4 regions of the Nocardioides ginkgobilobae genome follow, and region 1 is predicted to be linked to each of the others. Evidence: predicted binding sites of a transcription regulator. Region 1 holds the regulator's gene; each other region holds the start of a gene.
The links. The regulator LexA, encoded in region 1, represses DNA repair genes until DNA is damaged. The targets are predictions, from matches to a motif close to TCGAACANNTGTTCGA.

Region 2: the regulator LexA is predicted to act here: its motif matches at 1,589-1,604, upstream of ACYVID_RS08545 (HNH endonuclease signature motif containing protein).
Region 3: the regulator LexA is predicted to act here: its motif matches at 1,689-1,704, upstream of ACYVID_RS07230 (DUF222 domain-containing protein).
Region 4: the regulator LexA is predicted to act here: its motif matches at 2,697-2,712, upstream of ruvC (crossover junction endodeoxyribonuclease RuvC).

The regions. Positions count from the first base shown of each region.
Region 1 covers NZ_BAAGUS010000013.1:107,564-112,460, forward strand. The annotation lists gene ACYVID_RS13235 (alkaline phosphatase family protein) at 1-597, opposite strand, end outside; gene ACYVID_RS13240 (alkaline phosphatase D family protein) at 597-2,324, opposite strand; gene lexA (transcriptional repressor LexA) at 2,517-3,287, opposite strand; gene ACYVID_RS13250 (SDR family oxidoreductase) at 3,487-4,272, shown strand; gene ACYVID_RS13255 (LysM peptidoglycan-binding domain-containing protein) at 4,506-4,880, shown strand.
Region 2 covers NZ_BAAGUS010000007.1:11,298-16,194, reverse strand. The annotation lists gene ACYVID_RS08550 (LCP family protein) at 1-1,275, shown strand, start outside; gene ACYVID_RS08545 (HNH endonuclease signature motif containing protein) at 1,618-3,090, shown strand; gene ACYVID_RS08540 (isochorismatase family protein) at 3,218-3,790, opposite strand; gene ACYVID_RS08535 (GNAT family N-acetyltransferase) at 3,843-4,418, shown strand; gene ACYVID_RS08530 (glycosyltransferase family 2 protein) at 4,429-4,897, shown strand, end outside.
Region 3 covers NZ_BAAGUS010000005.1:186,693-191,589, forward strand. The annotation lists gene ACYVID_RS07225 (hypothetical protein) at 1-94, opposite strand, end outside; gene ACYVID_RS07230 (DUF222 domain-containing protein) at 125-1,675, opposite strand; gene ACYVID_RS07235 (PASTA domain-containing protein) at 1,812-2,675, opposite strand; gene ACYVID_RS07240 (MBL fold metallo-hydrolase) at 2,836-3,693, opposite strand; gene ACYVID_RS07245 (hypothetical protein) at 3,715-4,425, opposite strand; gene hrcA (heat-inducible transcriptional repressor HrcA) at 4,598-4,897, shown strand, end outside.
Region 4 covers NZ_BAAGUS010000004.1:145,137-150,033, reverse strand. The annotation lists gene yajC (preprotein translocase subunit YajC) at 1-309, opposite strand, end outside; gene ruvB (Holliday junction branch migration DNA helicase RuvB) at 389-1,447, opposite strand; gene ruvA (Holliday junction branch migration protein RuvA) at 1,510-2,118, opposite strand; gene ruvC (crossover junction endodeoxyribonuclease RuvC) at 2,115-2,672, opposite strand; gene ACYVID_RS05840 (YebC/PmpR family DNA-binding transcriptional regulator) at 2,826-3,593, opposite strand; gene pdxT (pyridoxal 5'-phosphate synthase glutaminase subunit PdxT) at 3,624-4,241, opposite strand; gene ACYVID_RS05830 (hypothetical protein) at 4,264-4,897, shown strand, end outside.

The DNA of each region.
Region 1 (4,897 bases):
GAGCAGGTCCGGGGCGTGCTCGGAGATGGGGATGTAGAGCTCGGGCTCCCATCGGTGGGTAGCCCGCTCGCCGAAGATGCCGACGAGGTACTCCTTGCTGAGCACCGTGCCGGTGGTCAGGCCGCGGCGGTTGAGCCGCTCGATGACGGTCGGCACCTTGATGTCGCTCGGCTGGTCCATCTCGCGGATCTCGCCGAGCTCGCGGTCGAAGAAGGAGTTGGCCGGCACGCCGGAGCGGTCGGGGCGCACGCCGGTCATCATCATCACGTGGTTGGGGATGGTCTCCATCACCGGCATCGAGGTCGCGCGGGGCCACCACATGCCCTCCTCGCGCAGCGCGAGCAGGTTGGGTGTGAGCCCGCTGTCGATCTCGTCGGGGCGGCAGCCGTCGACGACGAGCACGTAGCAGCGCAGGTCCGCGGCGTCCCCGGCCGACCTCCGGCCCGCGGCGGCGGCCGGAGCGGTGCCGGCGGCCAGCGCCGAGGAGAAGGCCAACCCGGACGCGGCGGTCAGGACCGTACGTCGGGAGGCGCGCAGCTCCGCGAGCCGGCGCTCGCGGGTCGCCGGACCGTGCTGGACGTCACCGCAGCCGCACATCAGGCCTCCAGGGGGGCGTCGACGGGGGTGACCCGGCCGGTGCCGGCGCGGGTCTCGTAGCTCACCGACCAGGTGATCGGGGTGTCGGCGACCGCCCGGTCGCCGATGACGTACCAGTCCATCTGGGCGCGCTCGGCGGTGATGTCCAGCACGGAGAACCCGTGGGAGTCGAAGTCGAGGTACTTGATGTGCCGGTTGTTGGCCAGGATCGTGGTCTCCACCAGCGGCGAGGCCTGCGGGGCCCCGGTGATGTCCTTGAGGTTGTTGGAGGTCACCGAGGCGCAGACGAACTCCACCCCGTAGGAGTCGCCGACCACCGGCACCGTGGAGGTGTCCAGCGGCAGCTCGCACGCCCACCCCGAGTGGATGTCACCGGTCACGAACAGCACGTCCTTGACCTGCTTGTCGCGGATGTGGCCCAGCACCTCGCGCCGGTCGGCGGTGTAGCCGTCCCACTGGTCGACGTTGTAGGGCAGCCCGTCCTTCGGGAGCAGACCGGTCACGTCGCTGATCGGGTCGAGCAGCTGGTTGGGCAGGTCGGCGAAGGTGACCGGCGCGATCATCACCGGGTTGCCGATGACCTTCCACTGCGCGGTGCGGTTGCCGCGGCTCAGGGCGTCCTTGAGCCACTCCATCTGCCGCGTACCGGTGATGGTGCGCTCGGGGTCGCTCACCTCGGCCTCGAGGGCAGGCACGGGGGTCGGGAGGGCGGTCGCGACCTGCTCGTCGCGGTAGGTGCGCAGGTCGAGCATCGAGATCTCGGCCAGGTCGCCGAAGCGCAGGCGCCGGTAGAGCCGGGCGCCGTCGTCGAGCCGCGCGGTGCCGTCCATCCGGACCGGCATCCACTCGTCGTACGCGCGGTGGGCGCGGGCGCGCCGCACCTTGTAGTCGCCCTCTCCTCCTTCGGAGGCAGGGCCCGGCTGGTGGTTCTCCGCGCCGGCCTTCCACTGGTCGTTGGTGACCTCGTGGTCGTCCCAGGTCACGATCCAGGAGTAGCGGGCGTGCAGCGCCTGCAGGTCGGGGTCGCTCTTGTAGTTGGCGTGCCGGCGGCGGTAGTCCTCGAGGCTGACCATCTCGGTGGGCGGGTCGTGGGGACGCACGACGACGTTGTCCGGGCCCAGCCCGTAGTCGCCGGTGGGGTACTCGTAGAGGTAGTCGCCCAGGTGCAGCACCGCGTGCAGGTCGTCGCGCTCGGCGAGACCGCGGTAGGCGCTGAAGAAGCCGGCCTCGAGGTTGGCGCAGGAGACCACGCCGAGACGCAGGTTGTCGGGGGTGGCCCGCTCGCCCGGAGCGGTGCGCAGCCGACCGATGGGGCTGCGCTGGCCCAGCGCGCTGAACCGGTAGAAGTACTCGGTCTCCGGCCGCAGGCCCTTCGCGTCCAGCTTGACCGTGTGGTCGCGGGCGGCGCTGGTGCGGAAGCGTCCGCTGCTCACGACCTTCCGGAACCGTGCGTCGCGGGCGACCTCCCACCGCACGGTGACCGGCCCGCCCCTGCCCGAGCCCGGCGTCGCCTCGGGAGTGGGCGTGACGCGGGTCCAGAGCAGGACGGCCTCGGGGAGCGGGTCGCCGGAGGCGACGCCGTGCTGGAAGACCCGGTGCTCACGCTTCCCCAGCGTGAACGTGTCGCCGGCCCGGTCCGCGGTGCCGTCGGCCGCGCGGGCCGGGCTGCTCGCGAGCGCGGCACCCGCAGCGGTCACCGCGGTGGCGGCGACGGCTCCGGTGGCCAAGACCGTACGTCGGGGGAGGGCCTGACCCTGTCGTGCCGGCTCGCTCGACGCGTGCTCGGGTTGCCCGGGGGAGTGCTGGATCGAGATCACGCCTCATCCAACGACACCCGGCTGGCTACGTCATGGGTTCCGTGATGTGAGCACCGTCCGTTCACCCCTCGGACACGCGCCGGCGAGCGGGCGTCGAGACCCTCAGACCTTGCGCAGCACCGCCGTGACGATGCCGAGGATCGTGGCGTGCGTGCCGTCGATCGGGTCGAAGGCGTCGTTGTGGGGGAGCAGCCAGACCTGGCCGTTCTTGCGCGAGAGCGTCTTGACCGTGGCCTCGCCGTCGATCATGGCCGCCACCATCTGGCCGCTGTCGGCGGTCTGCGCCTGGCGGATCACGACGTAGTCCCCGTCGCAGATCGCGGCGTCGATCATCGACTCGCCTCGCACCTCCAGCAGGAAGAGCTGGCCGTCGCCGACGAGCTGCTTGGGCAGCGGGAAGACGTCCTCGACCTGCTCCTCGGCGAGGATCGGCGCGCCCGCGGCGATCCGGCCCAGGACCGGGACGTAGGAGGCGGCGGGCAGCGAGTCGCCGACCCCGGTCTCGTCGATGCCGGTGTCGTCGGCCGAGGAGATCGATCGGCGGGCGGCCATCGACTCGGGCAGGAACACCTCAAGCGCGCGGGGGCGGCTGCCGTCGCGCTTGATGAACCCCTTCTCCTCGAGCACCTTGAGCTGGTGGGCCACCGAGGAGGTGCTGGTGAGGCCGACGGCCTGGCCGATCTCGCGCATGCTGGGCGGGTAGCCCCGCAGCGCGACGGCGTCGCGGATGGTCTCCAGCACCTTGGTCTGCCGGGCGGTCAGACCGCTGGCGTCGGGCGGCCCGTCGGGCAGCGTGGTGACCGCGCCCGGGGTGCCGGGCGTGCCCGGGGTGTCGGTGCTGCCGGTGGCCGGGTCGTCGTGGCTGGTGGCCATGGGTCCTCCAGGGGGTGGCGCGGGTGCGGGCGCAGGTGGGTCCGAGGGGTCGGACCCAGTGGGGTCACGCTAGGCCCCGGGACCGACAACGATCAAACATGTGTTCGAACCGGCGTGTCGCGCCGGTCGCCGGAGGGGCGTGCGACCGGGGGCTGGGACGAGCGGCGTCGCGCGCGCCGACGTACGGGAGACTGCGGGGGTGAACGAGCGCAGCGCCGTCGTGACCGGAGGGGCCCGCGGGATCGGGCGGGGCATCGCCGAGCGCCTGGTGCGCGAGGGGTGGTCGGTGGTGGTGACCGATGTCGACGGCGCGGGAGCCGCGACCACCGCGGACGAGATCGGTGCGGTCGCGGGGCTCGCGCACGACGTCCGGGACCCCGCTGCCCACCGGCACGCGGCCGAGGTGGCCGCCGGTCACGGCCGGCTCGCGGCGTGGTTCAACAACGCGGGCGTCGGTGACGACGGCCGGCTCTCGGAGCTGTCCGAGGAGCAGGTGCGCCGGGTGGTCGAGGTCAACGTCCTCGGGGTGCTCTGGGGGATGCGCGCGGCTCTCGACGGCTTCGGCCCCGCCGGGGGCGACATCGTCAACATTGCCTCGCTGTCCGGACTGGGCCCCGTGCCGGGCTACAGCGTGTACGCCGCCACGAAGGCGGCCGCGGTCTCGGCCAGCATGTCCGTGGCTGCCGAGACGCCGCGCTCGGTGCGCGTGCACGCGGTCTGCCCCGACGGCGTGCGGACCGCGATGCTCGACGCCCAGGACCCCGAGGGTCTGGGTGCCGCCCTGGTCCACTCCGGCGGACGCATCCTCACGGTCGAGGAGATCGCCGAGGTCGCCGTGGGGATGGTCGGGTCCGACCGGGTCGTGCGCACGGTGCCCGTGTGGCGTGGTGCGCTCATGCGCTCCGTCTCCCTCGCGCCGGGCCTCGCGGCCCGCGGCACGGCGCTCTTCGCCGCGCAGGGGCGCCGGTCGTTGCGCACGCGCTGACCCGGGTGGGGCGGGCTCGCCCGCAGGGATGAGGTCGAACATCTGTTCGCCCAACCCCTTGATCTCGTTCGAACACCTGATCTAGTCTCGTACACGTGTTCGATCGAACTGGTGGTCGAGCCGCAGCTCCGGAGTCGTCGCCGGTCCTCCCTGACCGGCGCCACACCGGGACTGTCGGTGGCCGTCAGTAGACATCGGTGCGCAGCCCACTCCGCCTTCCCCAGGAGATCCCGATGAGCACCATGGTCCTTCCCGCAGCAGCAGCCCCGACCCGCACCTCCCGCCCCGCGACGTACGCCGACGGCCGTCGCGGTGAGCTGCGGCTGACCCGTCGCGGCCGGCTCGTGGTCTTCCTGGTCGGTCTGCTGGTGGCGGTGGCCGTCGCGGTGGCGTTCGCCGGTGTCTCGGTAGCGACCGCGGAGAAGGGCGAGCCGGTCCCGACCGACGTCATCGTCGTGGGCAGCGGCGTGACCCTGTGGGACATCGCCGCGGCCCGCACCGACGACGGCGACGTGCGCGCCATGATCAGCACGATCCAGGAGCTCAACAACCTCGACGGCGGGATGCTCGTCGCCGGCCAGCGACTGCTGGTGCCCGCGGCCGACTGAGCCCGCGGGACCGCGGG
Region 2 (4,897 bases), on a different contig from region 1:
CGGGTCTGGCTCGGCACCTGGGCCGCGGTCCTCGTCGGGACGGTGGCGGTCGCCCTCGACCACGGGCTGGCGCTCACCCTCGGCTCGACCACCTGGTTCCTGCTCCTGCTGCGCCTGGCGCTGCTCGTCGGCGCCGTCGGCTGGGCGCTGCTCTTCATGGACGCCTGGCGCCTCGGCCAGCCCCTGAGCCTGGGCCTGGCGCACCGCCGCGCCGTCGTCGGCGTCAACGGCGTGCTGTGCCTGTCCGTCGCCGGTGGCCTGCTCTTCGGCGCGCACGTCGTCGGCGTGCAGCGCGACCTGATGCTCACGATGTTCTCCTCCGACGAGGTCGTCGGGGCCCACCACGGCCGCTTCAACGTCCTGCTGCTCGGCGGTGACTCGGGCGCCGGCCGCTGGGGCCTGCGCCCGGACTCGCTCACGGTCGCCTCCGTCGACGCCGTCACGGGCCGTACGGTCCTGGTCTCGCTGCCGCGCAACATGCAGAACTTCCCCTTCGCGGAGGGCTCGGTCATGGCCGAGCAGTTCCCCGACGGCTTCGACGCCGACTACCTCAACGGGGTCAGCACCTGGGCCGAGGACCACGCCGAGCTCTTCGGCGACTCCGAGACCCCGGGCGTGGACGCCACCGTCTCGGCCGTCGAGGGCATCACCGGGCTGTCGATCAACTACTGGGCGATGGTCAACCTCGAGGGCTTCAAGGACCTCGTCGACGCGGTTGGCGGGATCACCATGAACGTGCGCCAGGCGATCCCCGTCGGGCTGCCGCACGACGACTTCTTCCATTACATCGAGCCCGGTGTGCGCGAGCTCTCCGGCTTCGAGACGCTCTGGTACGCCCGGGCCCGCTACGACTCCGACGACTACTCCCGCATGGCCCGCCAGAAGTGCGTCATGAACGCGATGCTGCAGCAGGTCAGCCCCAGCGTCGCCCTGCGCAACTTCCAGTCGATCGCCCAGGCCTCCTCCGAGCTGATCTCCACCAACGTCCCGGCCTCCGAGGTCGACACCTTCCTCGAGCTGGCCCTCAAGGCCCGCGGCCAGAAGATTTCGACCCTCTCGATCGTCCCGCCGCTGGTGAACACCGCCGACCCCGACATCGACCTGGTGCACGAGAAGGTCGCCGCCGCGATCGAGAAGGCCGAGGGCACCGCCGAGGCCCCCTCGGACAAGGCCGGCAAGAAGGTCTCCGAGGCGCCCGTCACCGGCGGCTCCGTCGGCTCGCTCGCCGAGGGGTACGCCGCCAACAAGGCCGGGGACCTGGCTGCCGCCTGCTGAGAGGCGTCAGCGGCCCCCACCGCTGGTCGAGCAGGCGAGCGCCAGCGAGCCGTCGTCGAGACCCCGTCCGCCGGTCGCCCTGCCCTGCCCCCGTGGTTGCTCCCGCGGTCGCCCTCGGCGGGTCGTGGCGCGTTCGCGCCGCAGCAGGCCCTGAATTTCGGGAAAGCGTGGTCGCCCTGGGTGCCCGCTCGCGCTACCTGGTGACGGTCCGCTGCTCGGTCGCCCTGCGCTGGGCTGCTCGCCTCGGCTGGGCTTCGATCGCTCGCTCCGGTCGATGCAGAAAAGTGGATCTGACCTGGGGAAACGCTGTTTTTCGAACGTGTGTTCGACTATGCTTTCACCATGTCCACCAGCGCTCTCCTCGACGCGATCCGCGCCGCGAAGGCGCGTGAGGACGACGCGGCGCGGGAGCTGTTGATCGGGGTTGCTGAGTGGGCAGATGCGCACACCACGGGTGCGTTGATGCCGGACCTGTACGGCACCTACAGCCACCCCGACGAGGAGGCGTACGACGCTGCGGAGTCCGCGTGGATGCAGCGGTTCGGGATGCCCGGTGCCGACACCATGCTCGATCTGGCCGGCGCAGGTGCGCCGGAGGTGTCGGACTTCGCCGTCACCGAGCTGTCCACCGCGTTGGGCCGCACGCGTGAGTCCGGGCGCCTGCTCGTAGGTGACGTCGTGGAGGCCAAGCACCGCCTCCCCCGCGTGTGGGCCCGACTCGTCGCAGGACAGGTCACCGCCTGGCGGGTCCGCCGCCTCGCCCAGACCACGAAGGCCCTGTCCGAAGCGGCCGTGGCGTTCGTGGACGCCCAGGTCGCCCATGTCGTCCACACCGCCGGCCCCATCACCGTGGACCGACTGATCCTCGAAGCCACCGCCCGCTTCGACCCCGAATCCGCCGAGGTCGAGGAGTGCGACAAGAAGTCGAACCTGTTCTTCGACCTCGACCTCGCCACCCACGCCACCTCAGTCGGTGCGGCCTCCGCCGTGTCCGCCGACGGGCTGCTCGACCGCGCCGACGCCGAAGACCTCGAAGCAGCCATCAGGCAGATCGCCCACCAGCTGCTCCTCGACGGCTCCACCGACGACCTGGCCGTCCGCCGCGCCAGGGCCCTCGGCTACATCGCCCGCGGCCAAGACCTCCTCCCCGAATCAGACGGCGAAGTGAAGCGGGATGGTCGAGCAGCGAGCGCCAGCGAGCGTCGTCGAGACCCCGCGACCGACAAGGCGACCGGCCCCGGCAGCAACGCCCCCAGCAAACGCACGGCTCCCCGCCGCACCGTGGTCCTCACCGTCCACCTCTCCGACGCTGCGCTGACCGGCGCCCCGCAGGTCGACCCCGTCACCGGCAAGCTCGGCCTCAACCTCGCCCGACTCGACAACCACCGCCAGCTCCTCACCGCCGACGCCGTACGCGAGTGGTGCGGGGTCCCCGGCACCCAGGTCATCGTCAAGCCCGTCATCGACCTGGCCGACACCGTCGCGGTGGACTCCTACGAGGTCCCCGACCGGATCGCGGCCCGCGTGAAGCTCACCAGGACGACGTGCTCGTTCCCGCATTGCCGTAGGCCCGCGGAGTCCGCCGACCTCGACCACACCGTCGAGTACGTCCCACCCGACCGAGGCGGACCACCCGGCCAGACCAGCACAGAGAACCTCGCCCCGCTCTGTCGGCACGACCACCGCGCCAAGACCCACCCCTCACCAGCAGGCACACCATGGCGAGTCCGCGGACTCAGTCCAGGCCACTGGCTCTGGACCAGCCCCCACAGCCAGCAGTACCTCGTCCACCCCGACGGCACCACCCCACTCTGAGCACCACCCGCTCGCAGCCCGACCACCACGTTGCCGGGCTATCGGCACGCCCTCGACCCGACCCCACCGGCTCGTCTGCCGATCCGGAGGTCCTGGACCGAAGTAGGTGCCGCCCAGGACCTCCAGTTCAGGTGGTCGGTCGAGAGCGAGTGAAGACGACGTCCTGTGCCTGGTCGACCAGCACGACCTCGTCCCCGAGGGACCACTCTGCGGCCCGTGCGACCAGCTCGTGGGGAACTCGCGGCGCGGTCGGCCCCTGGTGCGGGATGTCGTACGTCCCGCGTGCGTCCCGCGGCAGCACCACCCGCACGCCGCGCTGCAGGAGTCCTCTGGCAGTTTCCGCCACGCACATCTCGGCGAGGACCCCGCACACCGCGGCGCGTCCCACCCCGGCGTCTCTCATGACCTGCGCGAGGCTGGTCTCGAGGAAAGGATCATCCTGCGTCTTCCGCAGGACGGGCTCTCCCGGTCGCGGTGGCAGCCAGAGGTCCCAGCCCGCGCTGCCCGGCTCGTCGGATGCGCCAACGGTTCCGTCGTTCTGCAGGTGCACGACCGTTGCTCCGGAGGAACGAGCCGACGCCAGCAACGTGGTGATGGCCTGGCAAACGTCCTGAGCGCGCGGGATCGCCCCAGGCCCCTCGACAAGTCCGCGTTGAAGATCCACCACGACCAACGCTTCTGCTCGGGCGCGCTCAGACACGCTGACACGACAGGAGTCGCGAGTCCCGACTCGTCCTGAGACAGTGCAGCCGATGACCGAGCAAGCGCCGAGTCCCTGGCCAGCGCGCCGCGACGGGCTGCTCTTCCGCGAGCCGACGGAGGCAGACGTCGAGGTCCTGCTGCAGTTCCGCAACGACCCGGGCGTCAACCACTTCATGGTGCGCACGCACGTCGACCCGGACCAGCTGCGGAGCGAGGTCATGGCGATCCCGGACAGCCCGACCGACTTCTCGTGCGTCGTGGAGCGTGACGGCGAGGTCGTCGGCATGGGGTTCCTCGACGTCGTGGACGGTGCCGGCCAACCCGGCCACCCGACAGGGACCGACGGGCTCATCGGCTACGTCGTGCGGCCCGGCCACGAGGGAGTGGGCATCGCGACCGCAACGGCACGCGCGTTGCTGGAAGCGGCCTTCGGCGTGTTGGGCCTTCGTCGCGTCACGGCCGCGGCCAATCTCGACAACCACGCCTCCGTGCGGGTGCTGGAGAAGGCCGGCATGCGGCGGGAGCGGCACGAGGTCCAGGCGCTGTGGCACCACGAGCTCGGCTGGCTGGACGAGGTGGGGTACGCCCTGCTCGCCGAGGAGTGGGTCGAGGTGCCCGTCCCCTAGGGTGACGGCCGTGCGTGGGTCGGAGCGGAGCGTCGTGGCGGTGGTGGTCACGTTCAACCGGCTGGACCTCCTGACGACCCTGGTGGACCGGCTGGCCCAGGTCCGCGAGCGCACGCCCGCCCTGGTGGACGTGCTGGTGGTCGACAACGCGAGCACCGACGGCACGGGGGAGTGGCTGGCCGGGCGCACCGACGTCCGTGGCCGGACGCTGCCCGACAACCGGGGCGGCGCGGGCGGGTTCCACGAGGGCCTGCGGTGGGCGGTCGAGGAGACCGACGCCGACCTGGTGTGGCTGATGGACGACGACGGCCTGCCCGAGGTCGACTGCCTCGAGCGGCTGCTGCGCGAGGAGGACCTCGACTTCTGGGGGCCGCTGGTCGTGGACGAGGTGGACCTGGGGCGGCTGGTCTTCCCGATCCGGCTGCCGGGCGGCACCCGGGTGGTGCGTGCCCTGGCCGACGTCGAGCGGGCAGGTGGTG
Region 3 (4,897 bases), on a different contig from region 1:
GGCGATAGGTGACCAGGTCGTCGTGGAGCACCGTCACCCACAGCACGCCGATCCCGGCCAGCACGACGACCGCTGCTGCGACCACCACGAGCACCCGCGAACCCGCGGCCCCACCGTAGGGGGGTCAGGCCGCCCAGCCGGCAGGTCCGAGGTCGTCGACGAGCTCGACCGCGCGGCCCGGGTAGATCTCGACGACGGTTGCGGTGGTGCGGCGGGCGGCCTCGCCTGGGGTGCTCGGCAGGGCGCGGGTGCCGGTGGCGTCGCGGAGGTAGGTGTGGCCGTGGGGGTCGCGCCAGAGGTGGATGCCGGGGAAGGGTTCGCGGACCTGCCAGCCGCCGTGGGTCTTGAGTCGGTGGTGGAAGGTGTGGAGGGGGCCGAGGTTGTCGACGCGGGTCTGTTCCCGGGGGTGTTCGGCTCCGGGTGGCTGTTCGTGCCCGGGTGGTTGCCAGGGTTCCTCGTGGTCGATCTGGGTGTGGCTGCTGGTGGAGGTCGCCGTGCCCCAGGGGAAGGTCTCGACGGGGTGGCGGAGCTGGACTGCTCGGCGGTGTCGGGTGGGGATCTCGTAGGCGTCGACGGGTGCGAGTCCGTCGATGTCGAGGACCGGGAGCACCTGGAAGTGGGTGTGGGGGCCGAGGACCTCTCGTAGCCAGGTCTCGGACACGGCTCCGTGGCCGTCGATGCGCGCGACGTGGTCGAGCGGCTGGCCGGTCTCGTCGTGGTCGCGGCCGGGTGGGACGGTGATGTGCTCGCCGGTGTCGGGGTCGGTGTGGTGGGTGCCGCCGTAGAGGTGGACCACCAGCGTGGTGTGCGGCAGCAGGTCGCGCAGGTCCACCTCGGCGAGGTCGGGCAGGTCGGCTCCGGCGTCGGTGGTGAGTCCACCGGCGAGCAGCGCGACCGCCTGGACGCGGAGGTCGTCGGTGGTAGGGGCGTCCTCGGCCTCGGTCACCGTGACCGGCAGCGTCTGCTCGATGCGGGAGGCCAGGGTGGTGACCGCGGCGTCGAGGGCGTCGATGACGGGTAGGGGTGCTCGGACCATGAAGGTGCCCATGCCGGCTGCTTGGTCGCCGGGCTGCGGGGTGAGCTTCTTGGCGAAGCGGGCGCGAGCGGCGCGCTGCTCGCGCTCGCGGGCGAGGTGGGGTGCGGCGGCGGTGACCTTGCCGGCCACGAGGGTCTGGAAGCGGGTCCAGGGGATGCGGCCGTCGGCGGACTCGGCGACCTCCCCGTCGACCCAGGCTGCTTCGGCGGCACTCAGGTTGCGGGTGGCTTCGGCGACGTGGATGGCGTAGGTGTCGCGGACCTCGAGGGCCTGCACCCGTGACCACAGGTTCGGGAGTCGGAGCGTGAGGTCGAGTGCGGCGGAGATGTAGCGACGTCCGGCGTGGGTGCCGCGGCCCATCCGGGCGCCGAACTCGGCGGCGGCGAACTCGGTGACCTCGGGGGTCCCCTCCCCGCCGTAGAGCTTGGCCTTCTCCCGCCCGGGCTTGCCCGACTCGGCGGGGTCGAGGCGGTCCGCGGAGTGCGCCACGGCCCATTCGTAGGCCAGCGCCAGCAGCTCGGCGCCCATCCGCTGCCAGGTGCTCGCGCACTCGCCGACCCGGTCCAACACCTGGGTCTCGGTCAGGCCGCCGACCTCCGGCGCCGTCGACTCCGGGGTGGGCTCGGAGGCTGGCGACATGTCGCCATCATAGTCGAACACCAGTTCGAACACAAGAGAAGATCTCGCATCGCCAGTCGTCCTCCGCGACACCCACAAGGGTCGCAGTCACGGTCGATGCGACGCGCAGGGCGACGCGCGCCGCACTGTGCGAGGTCTACGGAGAGCCCAGGCGCAGTGCGACGCCGCGGATCCGGTCCTGCGCGTCGAGGAACAGCGTCACGCCCCACCACTCCAGGCACGCGGAGGTGACGTCGGCGGGGGAGGAGAGGGTGAGGGTGCGCAGCCCCTGCAGCCCGGGCGGCGCCTCGCCCGCGCTCTCGGGACAGGTGCCGGAGACGCCCTCGCGCAGCTCGTACCAGCCGCCGCTCCCGGCCAGGACGTCGAGCGCCGAGAACGGTCCCGAGCGCTCGGCGTACTCCGTCCCCACCTCCCACGCCTCGAGGTCCATGAGCTCCTCGCCGGACACCGTCGTCGAGGTCGGTCCGTCCTCGATGCCCACCCAGACCCCGCGGGCCGCAAACGGTGCACCGAGCGACGGGTCGGCGGCGAAGCGGTAGAACTCCTCGGCGAGCGCCTCGTCGGCCTCCTCCACCGGTCCGACACTGGCGCCTCGCGGAGAGCAGGGGCCGCGGAACCGCTCGAGGTCCAGCGCGGCGGTGCGGACCTGCACGCTCGTCCTCGGGCCGGCCGGGGTGCCCGCCGCCGGGCGCTGGCGCACGACGGTGCGCGGGCGCACCCCGCACCCGACCGTGACGGGCGGACCCCACGACGAGCCCAGTGCGAGCTCGCCGAGGAGCTGCTGGGCGTCCGCCGACGGCAGCCCGACGAGGTCGGGAACGACCGCGGTCGCCGGCGCGCTCGTCGCCGGCCCGGCCGCGGTGGGAGAGCTGGGCCCTTGCGGTTCCGACGAGGAGGTCGGAGCCGGCTCCGGTGTCGGGGCGTCCGACGAGCACCCGGCGGCGCCGGCCACCACGATCAACGCGGCGATCACACCCGAGACCCAGGACGTGCTGCTCACGTGACCCCCTCGGCCGTCGCCTCGCCGGGGCCTGCCACGGCGGTGGCGCTTCCAGTGTCGCGCTGCGGGCGTGCCGATGACCGGGTCCATGGTCCTGAAGACGCACGCCGAGCGTCCCCGGTTGCGTGCCTCGGCCCACCGGCCGCCCGCCGGAGGGCTGCTACAGCAGCGGCAGCCGCTTCTGGCTGCGCGGCAGGTGCTCGTACCCGCGCTCGACGGCCCGGGCCAGGTGCGCGGGGTCGATCGGCCAGTCGCCGACCGAGAGCGCCTGCGCCAGCGGCACCCCGCGGCCGGCCAGGTCGCGGATCGTCTCGGCCACGACGCCGATGTCGGCGCGCTGGTCCATGACGAACTCCCGGTCCACCGGCGCCCCGTGCCCGGGCACGACGACCGTGCCGGACGTGCACAGCTGCAGCGTGACGTCGAGGGCCAGCGGCCACTCCATCGGGAAGGAGTCGGCGCCGTACGCCGGGGGACCGGACTGCTCGACCAGGTCGCCGGCCAGCACCACGTCGGCGTCGGGCACCCGCACGACCAGGTCGCCGGCGGTGTGGCCGCGTCCGGGGTGCACCAGCTCCAGGGCCCGGTCGCCGAGGTCGACCACCGCGACCGACGAGAACGGGTGGTCGGGCAGCACGACCGGGCTCGCGTCGACCTCGCCCGGCACCGGCTCCTCGCCGTCGTACGCCGGCCGGTCGGCCGCCCACGCGGCCAGCTCCTCGACGCACGTCTCGTGCGCGTGCACGGGCAGCGCGTCGCCGTAGGCCTCGCGCAGCGTCGCGGTGCCGAGCACGTGGTCGTGGTGGGCGTGGGTGGTCACGACCGCGACGACCTCGCCGGCACCGAGCGCGCGAGCCTGCTCCACCACCACCCAGCCCATCCGGGTCGAGGCGTGCGTGTCGACCACGACGAGGCCGCGCTCGCCCCCGACGTAGGTGGTGTTGGCGTCGTACCACTCGTGGCGGGCGACCCACACGCGGTCAGCGACCTCGACGAGGGCTGGGGGACTGGCGGTCATGCCGCCACCCTAGGAGCGGGTTCAGCACACCCCGCCGTCGAGGTGCCGGCGCAGCAGCTCGCCCAGCTCGGCCGGGGTGGCAGCGGGTGGGCTGAAGCGCAGGCGCTCGGAGTGCGCACCCTCGGCGTCGATCCAGCGCAGGTCCACGCCGGCAGGCGTGAGCGCGCCGAGGGAGGCGGCCAGCAGCCGGGCCGGGGGGAGCCCGGTGCGCCGCGAGACCGCCCGCCGCAGCTCCTCGCCGTGGCAGGTCGTGGCGTGCTGCGCGGCGCGCGTGAGGTAGCCGCGGTTGAGCACGTGCTCCTCGGAGAGGAAGTCGGCGACCGGGACGGGGGTGGCACGCCCCCGCACCGTGAGGACGACCGCGGACGGCTCGAGCACGGCGACGCGGTGCTCCTCGGGGCAGCTGCCGCAGCGCTCGCCGGCCCCGAGCGCCAGGCGCCCGGTGAGGTGCAGCTGGTCCGCCCGCGCAGGATCCCCCGCGTCGACGCCACCGGTGAGGTGCAGCGAGACCACCTCGCGCCGCGCCGCCGCGGTCAGCAGGGCCGCGTCCGCGCGGCACACCAGGGTGGGCCGCCCGGCGTCGTCGTCGAGACCGAGGACCTCCTCGGCGAGGTCGACGGGCAGACCGTCCCGGCGCAGGTCCGCGGCGGCGGGGCAGGCGAGCACGCTCCGAGCGCGGGCCGCCACGGAGTAGGGGTCGCGCTGGGTTCGGGGGGAGCGGACGAGCGGCACGGGACCTCCGAGACGAGTCGGTGAAATAGTTAGGCAAGCCTAACCTGACCTCACGGTCCTGTCAGCACCTCGACCCCGCGGCTTGTAGCATTGGCACTCCGGCCTGCGGAGTGCCAGCGCAGGCCCCGCGGGCCTCCGGGCCCGCCTCGACCGCAGACCTCGGAGGTGGACCGTGCAGGAGGACCGTCGGCTCGCCGTGCTCCGCGCCATCGTGGAGGACTACGTCCACACCGAGGAGCCGGTCGGGTCCAAGGCGCTGGTCGAGCGGCACGGCCTCGGCGTCTCGCCGGCCACGGTCCGCAACGACATGGCGGTGCTGGAGGAGGAGGGCTACATCACCCAGCCCCACACCAGCGCCGGTCGCGTCCCCACCGACAAGGGCTACCGGCTCTTCGTCGACCGGCTCACCACCGTCAAGCCGCTCTCGGCGGCGGAGAAGCGGGCCATCTCCTCCTTCCTCGACGGCGCCGTC
Region 4 (4,897 bases), on a different contig from region 1:
CGGCGTCGGCCGCTCCCCTGGCTCGTCGGTCCCGAGCTCGTCGGTCCGGGGCTCGTCGATCCGGCGACCGACCGCACCGCGCGCGACCCTGATGGTCACGCCGGGGGCGATCTCGAGCCCGATCGTCTCGTCGTCCACCGAGGTGAGCGTGCCCAGGACACCCGAGGTCAGCATCACCTCGTCGCCCACGTCCAGTGCCTGCTGCATCGACTGGAGCTGCTTGGCCCGCCGCTGCTGCGGCCGGATCAGGAGGAGCCAGAAGATGAGGGCGATGGCCAGGAACGGCAGGAGTGCCGCGAGGTCCTGCACGACGACGTACCTCTCAGGCGAGGGTGTGGGTGGACAACGGCCGCCCCGGGGGACGGCCGTCGGGAAGTGTAACCGCGGGCTACTCCGCGTCGAACAACGCGGGGTCGCCACCCTGCGCGGCGGACGGCGGCACCGCGAGACCGAGGTGCGTCCAGGCGGCAGGCGTCGCGACCCGTCCGCGCGGGGTGCGGGCGAGGAAGCCCAGGCGGACCAGGAACGGCTCGGCGACCTCCTCGACGGTCTCGCGCTCCTCCCCGACCGCCACGGCCAAGGTGGAGATGCCCACTGGTCCCCCGCCGAAACGACGGCACAGGGCGTCGAGGACCCCTCGGTCCAGGCGGTCCAGCCCGAGCGGGTCGACCTCGTAGAGGTCCAGCGCACGCTCTGCCACGTCGCGGGTGACCAGACCGTCGGCGCGCACCTGGGCGTAGTCGCGCACCCGGCGCAGCAACCGGTTGGCGATGCGCGGGGTCCCGCGCGAGCGGGAGGCGATCTCGGCGGCGCCGTCGGCGGTGAGCGCGACGTCCAGCAGCCGGGCCGAGCGGTGGACGATTAGGTCGAGGTCGGCAGGGTCGTAGAACTCCAGCTGGGCGGTGAAGCCGAAGCGGTCGCGCAGCGGGCCCGGGAGCAGCCCCGCCCGGGTGGTGGCCCCGACGAGGGTGAAGGGCGGGATGTCGAGCGGGATCGCGGTCGCGCCGGGCCCCTTGCCGATGACGACGTCGACCCGGAAGTCCTCCATCGCCATATAGAGCATCTCCTCGGCGGGGCGCGACATGCGGTGGATCTCGTCGATGAAGAGCACGTCGCCCTCGTTCATCCCCGACAAGATGGCCGCGAGGTCCCCGGCGTGGGTGATCGCGGGGCCGCTGGTGAGCCGCAGCGGGGCGCCCATCTCGTGGGCGATGATCATCGCCAGGGTGGTCTTGCCGAGGCCGGGCGGGCCCGAGAGCAGGACGTGGTCGGGGGCGCGGCCGCGCAGCCGCGCCGCCTCGAGCACCAGCCCGAGCTGGTCGCGCACGCGGTGCTGGCCCACGACCTCCTCCAGGCTGCGCGGGCGCAGCGCGGCCTCCACGGCACGCTCGTCACCGTCCGCCTCCGCGGCCACGAGCGAGCGGAGGTGGTCGTGCTCGCCCCGCACGAGCGGGTCGAGGGGGTCGAGGTCGTGCCGGCCGTCGTGACGGGTGTCCTCGTGCACGCGGCTCACGCCCTCGACAGCGTGCGCAGGGCGGCACGGAGCAGCGAGGCGACGTCGGGCGCCTCGCCCGCGGTGGGCGCGACCTCGTCGACCGCGCGGTCGGCGTCCTTGACCGACCAGCCCAGGCCCTGCAGGCCCTGGCGCACCTGGTCACGCCACGCCTCGGCGGGGACGGCGGCCGCCACCGGGCGCTGGCCGACCGGGGCGCCGATCCGGTCCTTGAGCTCGAGGATGATGCGCTGGGCGCCCTTCTGGCCGATGCCCGGCACCCGGGTGAGGGTCTTGACGTCCTCGGAGCCGACGGCCCGGCGCAGGTCGTCGGGGCCGAGCACGGCCAGCATCGCCTGGGCCAGCTTGGGCCCGACGCCGCTGGCGGTCTGCAGCAGCTCGAAGCAGGTGCGCTCGTCCTCGTCGAGGAACCCGAAGAGGGTCAGGGAGTCCTCGCGGACGACCAGGGAGGCGGGCAGCGTCGCGGTCTGGCCGGTGCCGACCTTCGGCGAGAGCGTCGCCAGCGTGCCCGGTGTGCACAGCAGCTCGAGCCCGAGGCCGCCGACCTCGACGACGGCGGTGGACAGGGTGACGGCGGCGACCGGGCCGCGGACGTAGGCGATCATCGGCGGGCTGCTCCTCTGCTCGTGGTGGCGGTGCGCGCACGGGCCAGCTGCTCGAGCCGGGCCTGCTCCAGGCGGGCCTGGGCGCCTCCGCGCCAGATGTGGGTGATGGCCAGCGCCAGCGCGTCGGCCGCGTCGGCCGGCTTCGGCGGGCTGTCCAGGCGCAGGATCCGGGTGACCATGAGGCCGACCTGGTCCTTGGTCGCCCGACCGCTGCCGGAGACCGCGGCCTTGACCTCGCTGGGGGTGTGGAGCGCGACGGGGAGCCCTCGGCGGGCCGCGCACACCAGGGCGATCCCGCTGGCCTGGGCGGTGCCCATGACCGTGCTGACGTCGGAGCGGGCGAAGACCCGCTCCACCGCCACGGCGTCGGGGCGGTGCTCCTCGATCCAGGCGTCGATGCCCTTCTCGATGCTCACCAGGCGCTGCGCGACCGGCAGGTCGGAGCTGGTGCGGATGACGTTGACGTCGACCAGGTCCAGCGGGCGCCCCACGGAGCCGGAGACGACGCCCATGCCGCAACGGGTCAGGCCCGGGTCGATCCCCAGCACGCGCACCCGGGGCACCTCCCTCGTCAGCGGTCGAACGTGTGTTCGCAACGCTAGACCGTGTCCGGGACACGACCGGGTCTCGACACGCGGGTCGCGGGTCCGTTCCTCACCCACGCCGCTCGCTCGACCACCGATGGTCTCCGACCCGGCTCCGCCGGGTCAGAGATCCGCTGCCTCCATGACCTCGTCGGGGATGTCGGCGTTGGTGAAGACGTTCTGCACGTCGTCGAGGTCGTCAACGGCGTCGACCAGCTTGAAGACCTTCGCCGCCACGTCGGGCTCGCCCACGGGGATGTCGAGCTGGGCGACGAACTGGACCTCGGCGGAGTCGTAATCGATGCCGGCGTCCTGCAGCGAGGTGCGGACCGCGACCACGTCGGAGGGACCGGACTGGACCTCGAAGCTGTCGCCGTGGTCCTTGACCTCCTCGGCGCCGGCGTCCAGCGTCGCCTCGAGCACGTCGTCCTCGGAGACCTCCTTGGCCTCCTGGGACTTCGGCACCACGACGACGCCCTTGCGCTCGAACAGGCGCGAGACCGAGCCCGGGTCGGCCATCGTGCCGCCGTTGCGGGTCACCGCGGTGCGGACCTCCATCGCGGCGCGGTTGCGGTTGTCGGTGAGGCACTCCACGAGCAGGGCGACGCCCTGGGGGCCGTAGACCTCGTACATGATCGTCTCGTAGTCGACCCCGCCGCCCTCGAGGCCGCCGCCGCGCTTGACCGCGGAGTCGATGTTCTTGTTGGGGACCGACTGCTTCTTGGCCTTCTGGATGGCGTCGTAGAGCGTCGGGTTGCCGGCCGGGTCGGGGCCGCCCATCTTCGCGGCGATCTCGATGTTCTTGATCAGCTTGGCGAACAGCTTGCCGCGCTTGGCGTCGATCGCGGCCTTCTTGTGCTTCGTGGTCGCCCACTTGGAGTGCCCGGACATGCCTCTTCCTTCTCCGCTCTCGGGAGGCCCTCAGGAGCCTCGGACCAGGTCCACGAACAGGCCGTGCACCCGGGAGTCCTCCCCCACCTCGGGGTGGAACGACGTCGCCACCAGGTTCCCCTGGCGGACCGCGACGATCCTACCGGCGGCCGCTCCCGCGGTGCTGTCGTGGTCGATGCGGGCCAGCACCTGCACGTGGGGGCCGACCTCCTCGACCCAGGGCGCCCGGATGAAGACGCCGTGGACGGGCTCGGCCAGCCCCTCGACCCGGACCGGCCCCTCGAAGGAGTCGACCTGACGACCGAAGGCGTTGCGCCGCACGGTCATGTCGATGCCGCCGAAGGTCTCCTGGCCCGGCGCCCCGTCGAGGACCCGGTCGGCGAGGAGGATCATCCCGGCACAGGTGCCCAGGACCGGCAGGCCGGCGCGGATGCGCGCCCGGAGCGGCTCGAGCAGCTCGAACGTGCGGGCCAGCCGCGCGATGGTCGTGGACTCCCCGCCGGGCAGCACCAGCGCGTCGACGGCGGCCAGCTCCTCGGGGCGGCGCACCCGGGTCGTGGCCACGCCGAGGCGCTCGAGCGCGGCGGCGTGCTCCCGGACGTCACCCTGCAGGGACAGCACGCCGACGAACGGGGACGAGGAGGACACCGGATGAGCCTAGGCTGGGCGGGTGCTCCCCCGACGGGTGGTCCCGGTGACCGCGCTGCTGCTCTCACTGGCGCCGCTCGGGGCCTGCAGCGACGACGGGACGGCCACGACCCCGAGACCGTTGGCGTCGGTGGCTCCGGGGACCGCGACGGCCGCGCCGACGGCGACCGAGGACCCGGCCGGGGCAGGGACGGTCCAGCCGGAGGACGAGGCGCAGGCGGCGTACCTCGCCTGGCTGGGCGCGCTCGCGGCCCGGGACGCGGAGCTCGCGTGCGCGATCCAGCACCCGGAGCTCACCATCGCGCTGCGGCAGGAGGCGATCTTGGTCGGCAGGGCCCGGCTCGGCGACCCGTGCACGGGCTTCGAGGCGCTGCTGTGGGAGGACCCGCAGCGCGAGACCGGCCCGGTCTCGGTGGAGACGACGACGCTGACCGGGGAGAAGGCGGTGCTGGCGGTCGGGTTCGGGGCGAGCGCGGTCACGGTGGAGCTGGAGTACCAGCGCGCGGCCTGGCGGGTGCTCTCGGAGGAGCCGCGCACCCTCAGCAGCCCGGCGACCCGGCGCTGGGTCGAGCGCTGGTGCGACCTTCGGACCGGGATGGACCGTGGGGAGCTGGAGGAGCTGATGGGTCCGGCGAGCGGGACCTACTCGCTCCTCG